Regions from separate parts of the Ligilactobacillus salivarius genome, predicted to be linked through region 1. Evidence: predicted binding sites of a transcription regulator. Region 1 holds the regulator's gene; the other holds the start of a gene.
The links. The regulator HrcA, encoded in region 1, represses chaperone genes, less so after heat shock. The targets are predictions, from matches to a motif close to TTAGCACTCNNNNNNNNNGAGTGCTAA.

Region 2: the regulator HrcA is predicted to act here: its motif matches at 1,889-1,915, upstream of groES (co-chaperone GroES).

Annotation. Positions count from the first base shown of each region.
Region 1 covers NZ_CP117983.1:660,987-664,205, reverse strand. The annotation lists gene dnaK (molecular chaperone DnaK) at 1-841, opposite strand, end outside; gene grpE (nucleotide exchange factor GrpE) at 884-1,456, opposite strand; gene hrcA (heat-inducible transcriptional repressor HrcA) at 1,477-2,529, opposite strand; gene ribF (riboflavin biosynthesis protein RibF) at 2,650-3,219, opposite strand, start outside.
Region 2 covers NZ_CP117983.1:1,240,811-1,244,029, reverse strand. The annotation lists gene PTA89_RS06135 (ABC-F family ATP-binding cassette domain-containing protein) at 1-206, opposite strand, end outside; gene PTA89_RS06130 (redox-sensing transcriptional repressor Rex) at 380-1,021, shown strand; gene PTA89_RS06125 (CPBP family intramembrane glutamic endopeptidase) at 1,125-1,754, opposite strand; gene groES (co-chaperone GroES) at 1,950-2,234, shown strand; gene groL (chaperonin GroEL) at 2,264-3,219, shown strand, end outside.

The sequences.
Region 1 (3,219 bases):
CAGTTAATTCATTAAACTTAGCACGTGATAATGATGTTTCTAAGTGTAAAGGACCAGCTTCACCAGCAGCAATAAATGGTAGTGAAATTTGTGCTTCTGTTGTACCAGACAAGTCCTTCTTAGCCTTTTCAGCAGCATCTTTCAAACGTTGCATAGCCATTTTATCTTGAGATAGATCAATTCCATTGTCAGCTTTAAAGTTTTCAACTAACCAATCAATGATCTTATTATCAAAATCATCACCACCAAGATGTGTATCACCATTAGTTGATAGAACTTCAAATACTCCATCACCTAATTCAAGGATAGAAACGTCAAAAGTACCACCACCAAGGTCAAATACTAAAATACGTTCATCTTTATCTAATTTATCAAGACCATAAGCTAAAGCTGCAGCTGTAGGTTCATTAACAATTCTTTCAACTTTCAAACCAGCAATCTTACCTGCGTCTTTAGTTGCTTGACGTTGTGAATCGTTAAAGTATGCAGGAACTGTAATAACAGCTTGTGACACTTCTTCACCTAAGTAGCTTTCAGCATAATCTTTAATGTATTGTAAAATCATTGCTGAAATTTCTTGTGGAGTATATTCTTTATCTTCAATCTTTACCTTATAGTTTGCATCTCCCATATGACGCTTTATAGAAGATACTGTATTTGGATTTGTAATAGCTTGACGCTTAGCTACTTCACCAACTTGTGTTTCACCATTTTTGAATGATACAACTGATGGAGTTGTTCTATTACCTTCTGGATTTGTTATAATTTTAGGATCTTTACCTTCTAGTACAGCAACAGCTGAGTTTGTTGTACCTAAATCAATACCAATGATTTTTGACATAAATGTATTACCTCTTTTATAAATATATTAATTAAATACTACTTATTGAGCTACAACAACCATTGCTGGTCGTAATACTCTATCTTTTAGCATGTATCCGTCTTGGAAAACTTGTACTATAGTTTCTGGTTCTTGTCCTTCTTCAACAGGAACTGTCTTTACAGCTTGGTGTAAAGTAGGGTCAAACACCTTTCCTAAAGAATCTATTTTAGTAACATTATTGTTTTTCAAGGCTTTTTCCATATCACGAGCAACCATTTCTATACCCTTTTTCAGTTGCTGTGATGCATCATTATCTACTTCAATTTCTAAAGCACGGTTTAAATTATCAATAACTGGTAAAATATCACGAGCTAAATCTTGACCCTCATACTTCAACAACATTTCTTGTTCTTTCTTAAAACGTTGTGTCATGTTAGCCATTTCAGCCTCAGCTCGTAAATATTTATCCTCAATATCATCGTACTTCTTTTGAAGTTCATCTAATGCTTTTGAAGAATCATCTGTCTCCTCTACTGATTTTTCGTTCTCAACAGATGAAGCTTTATCATCTTCTTTAATTTCTTTTTCACTGTCATCATTTTGCTCAGAAACTTTTACTTCTTCTTCAGACACATCGCCACCCCTTTCAATTATCACTCATCAAAATTTCGGTAATAATCAATTAATTTTTTAGTTAGCTCTTTTTGGAAAACTTCAACCAATCCTATCATCTTAGAATAAGGCATGTTAGTAGGTCCTAAAATAGCAATCATGCCACGACCATGACTCCCAACATTGTAAGTCGCCGATACGAGACTGTAATCTAACAATAACCTATCAGACATCTCATCACCTATTTTAACCGAAATTCCATGATGATCATGTGGATTAGTCGTATTATCTACTAACCCACCAATCTTATCTGATTCATCATCAATTAATGAATACAGGGATTTGATCTGTTCTAAATTATTACCGTTAGCAAAATTTAACAAATTTCGCCTTCCACCAATATAAAACTGCTCTTTGATAGCTTTATCTAAGATTCCACCAAATACATCGATAAATCCATCAGATTTTTCAATATATTTAGTAAGTAACGGCTGCAATTCTTGTAGTTTAGAAGTGACTTCACTAAGGGAAGAACCTACCAATTTATCATTAATTAGCCTAATAACAGCTTCTAGAGACTCTCCATCTATGTTATTAGGTAAATTATAAATTTGGCTTTCAACTGATCCATCACTGGCAACGAGAATAACCATTACTTGGCCATTTCCTAATGGTACCATCCTGAATCCTTCGAGTTTTAAATCACTAGCTTCTGGTCTCAAAGTTATCGCCGTATAATTAGTTAAATCAGACAATATCTTTGCAGACATTTCTATTATTTCATCAGCTCTACGATATTCATTTCCAAATAGAGATTGAATACTTCTTACAGATTTAGAATCTATTTTAACGGGTTTAACTAAATTATCAACATAATAACGATATCCCTTAAGGGAAGGAATTCGACCAGAACTAGAGTGCTCTTTAGTTATAAAACCTTGTTTTTCAAGAACTGCCATTTCATTTCGAATAGTAGCTGAACTAACACGTATAGGTAATTGTTCTTGCAAAGTTTTAGAACCAATAGGCTGTCCTAAATCAGTATAATCTCGGATTATTGTTTCCAAAATCAACAACTGTCTTTCAGTTAGCAAACCAACCACCTCTTTTAGCACTTAACACATTAGAGTGCTAAGTCAATTATTAATATAACCTAGTTAATGGGATTAGTCAAGAGTTTTAGCCAAAAAATTAGCAGAGTAACCCTATAAGTGCTAATTTTTTTTCAAGTCTTCAAAAAAGACCTCAGTATCTCTTTTATCTTTATTTAATTGATCTATTAGTTCCTCAACACTATCAAATTTCACCATTTCTCTTAAAAATTTATACCATTTAACAATAACTTTTTCTCCATAAACACTTTTATCAAAATTAAATAGGTTTATCTCAACTGTTTTTTCTAAATCATCACCAAATGTTTCATTATGCCCTATAGATGCCATTCCTTCATACCATAAATTATCTTTATCTATTTTCACTTTAACAGCATATACACCCTCCCCTAAAATACGTTCATTCTTAGGGATAGAAACATTTAAAGTTGGGAATCCTATTTTTCTTCCTCTCTTAAAACCATGTTCAACAGTTCCATGATTTTCATATTGATATCCTAATAGCAAATTAGCGGCTTCCACATTCCCACTATCTAAATCTTTTCTTATCTGAGTAGAACTAATTTTTTGATCATTACGTTGTAAGTGGTCTACAGTTATTATTTCAAACCTTCCTTTTGCAAAATCCGAAATAGTATCCATATTAGCAATATCATGTTTTCCATAAGTGTA
Region 2 (3,219 bases), 580 kb from region 1:
CCAATAGTTAAATCTCGTTTAGTAACGATTTTTCCTTCATCTGGAAGTGATTCACCGATTAACATTTTTATTAGTGTAGATTTTCCTGCTCCGTTGCGACCAACAAGTGCGATCTTGGAATTATCTTTTATATCAAGATTGACATTCTCAAAAAGGATATCTGCTCCAAAATGTCGGGCAACTTGCTGTGCTTGTAAAAGTAGCATAAAATCACCTTTTCTATTAATTTACTGTATTATAACACTAAGACGATTTATAGTGTAACATAGAAATTTCACAAATAAAAACGTTAAAGATGATAATTAAGCCAATATATTGTATAATTGTGGAGCTATGTGTTAAACTTATGTTAAATATTTCACGAAAAGAGGAAAGTCTAATGGCAGAAGTAAAGATTCCGCAGGCTACTGCAAAACGTCTACCGATATATTATCGTTATCTAAGACTATTATCTAATTCTGGAAAGAATAGAGTTTCTTCAACAGAATTAGCTGAAGCCGTAAAAGTAGATTCTGCTACTATTCGACGTGATTTTTCGTATTTTGGTGCTTTAGGTAAACGTGGTTACGGATATGATGTACAAAGTTTACTTGATTTTTTTACTAAGCAATTAAATCAAGATACGTTAACTAATGTTGCTTTGGTTGGGGTTGGTAATTTAGGACATGCTTTATTGAACTTTAATTTCCATCAAAGTAATCATGTAAGAATTAGTGCAGCATTTGATGTAAATGAAGATATTACGGGAACAATTCAAAGTGGAATTCCAGTATATCCAATGTCTGATATGAAAGAACAATTAAAGTTACAGCAAATTGAAATTGTAATTTTAACTGTTCCAGCTCCTGTAGCACAAAAAGTTACAGATGAGTTAGTGGAAGTTGGTGTAAGGGGAATATTGAATTTTACACCACTTAGAATTACTGTACCAGAAAATATACGTGTGCAAAATGTAGATTTGACGAATGAAATGGAAACTTTGATTTATTTCTTGAATCATTTTGGAAGCACAGAAGAGTAGTGTTACATAGAAGACCGAAATGAGTCTCAAAATAAAAATTGCTGAAGATTATGATGTTATCTAATCACATTAATCTTCAGCAATTTTTTGATATTAATAACTTCTAAAGCGATGATAGAAGTATAATAAACAAGTTTAGAAATATATGACTAAAAGTAGAAGTAATAATCGTTCCAGTCCGATAGTAAATATAGCAAAACAAAAGGCCAATACTAGCATAGATAAGGAAATGACCATCCATATGAGCTAAACTAAATAGAAGACTGGAAATTAAGGCAGCAGGTAGAAAAGGGATGAATCTTGAAAAATTTCCAAATAAAACTTTTCTAAAAATTAACTCTTCCATTACAGGTGCAACAATTCCAGGTACTAAAATGTAGTATGGGTAATGGTGAACAATTTCTAACAATAGGTTAGTATTAGCTGAATATGATGAAAAATGAAAAAGTCCTGATTCGATACGAGATAATCCAATTTGAATTATGAGGGCACCGACCATACCAAGGATACTCCAGAGTAAAATAGATTTAAGTTTAATAGTTTTATATTCTAATTTATTTTTAAAAGAGAATCTATGATTGAGATAAACAATAAACAACATGCAGAGTATTCCAATAATAGTTTCAACCAAATAAAAATTATGACTTTGATTATAAAAAATATTGAATATTGCTAACAAAATTTGATAACCAATATAGGTTAGCAATAAGGGAATAGAATTTCTTTGTTCCAAATTAATTATCACCTTTCATTTTTAAGTTTAATTGTACCATTAACAGGTCAAATAAAAAAATTAGCACTCTAATGTGTCGAGTGATAAAAAATACTTGCAATTTATATTTAAAGTGGTTATAGTATTAATTGTAGTTAGCACTCAAGAGTTGAGAGTGCTAAATGATACAGATGATTGATATTGGAGGGATTAGACGTGCTTAAACCATTAGGAGATCGCGTTGTTTTAAAAGTTCAAAAGGAAGAAGAACAATCCATTGGTGGAATTGTTATCGCAAGTAATGCAAAAGAAAAGCCTACAACAGGTGAAGTAATTGCTGTTGGTAACGGACGTATCTTAGACAATGGACAAAGGGTTGAACCTGAAGTAAAAGTTGGTCAATCAGTTGTTTTTGATAAGTATGCTGGTTCTGAAGTTAAATATGAAGGCGAAGAATATTTAGTAATCCGTGAAAATGACATTATTGCGGTTATAGATTAATTTTTAATTAATTTGAGGTGAAGAGATTTATGGCAAAGGAAATTAAGTTTTCAGAAGATGCTCGTTCAAAGATGTTGAAGGGTGTAGATAAATTAGCAAATACAGTAAAATCAACTATTGGTCCTAAAGGCCGTAATGTTGTTTTGGAACAATCTTATGGTTCCCCCACAATTACAAATGATGGTGTAACAATTGCTAAGGCTATTGATTTAGAAGATCATTTCGAAAATATGGGAGCAAAATTGGTGTCTGAAGTTGCTTCTAAGACAAATGATATTGCAGGTGATGGTACAACAACTGCTACTGTTTTAACACAAGCTATTGTAAATGAAGGTATGAAGAATGTAACTGCTGGTGCAAACCCAGTTGGAATTCGTCGTGGTATTGAATTAGCAACTAAGGCTGCAGTTGATGCATTACATGAAATGTCCCATACAGTAGAATCCAAGAGTGATATTGCACAAGTTGCTTCTATTTCATCTGCTAACGAAGAAGTTGGTAAATTAATTGCCGATGCTATGGAAAAAGTTGGTAATGATGGTGTTATTACAATTGAAGAATCTAAAGGTATCGATACTTCTTTAGATGTTGTTGAAGGTATGCAATTTGATAGAGGATATCTATCACAATATATGGTAACTGATAATGATAAGATGGAAGCTGATTTAGATAATCCATACATTTTATTAACAGATAAGAAGATTTCAAACATTCAAGAAGTATTACCATTATTGCAATCAATTGTACAACAAGGTCGTCCATTATTGATTATTGCTGATGATGTAGACGGTGAAGCATTACCTACACTTGTTTTGAACAAGATTCGTGGAACATTTAACGTTGTTGCAGTTAAAGCTCCAGGATTTGGCGATCGTCGTAAGGCAATGTTACAAGATATTGCTACATTGACAGGTGCTACTGTTATCACAGATGACTTAGGCTTACAATTGAAAGATACAACAGTTGAACAATTAGGTTCTGCTGG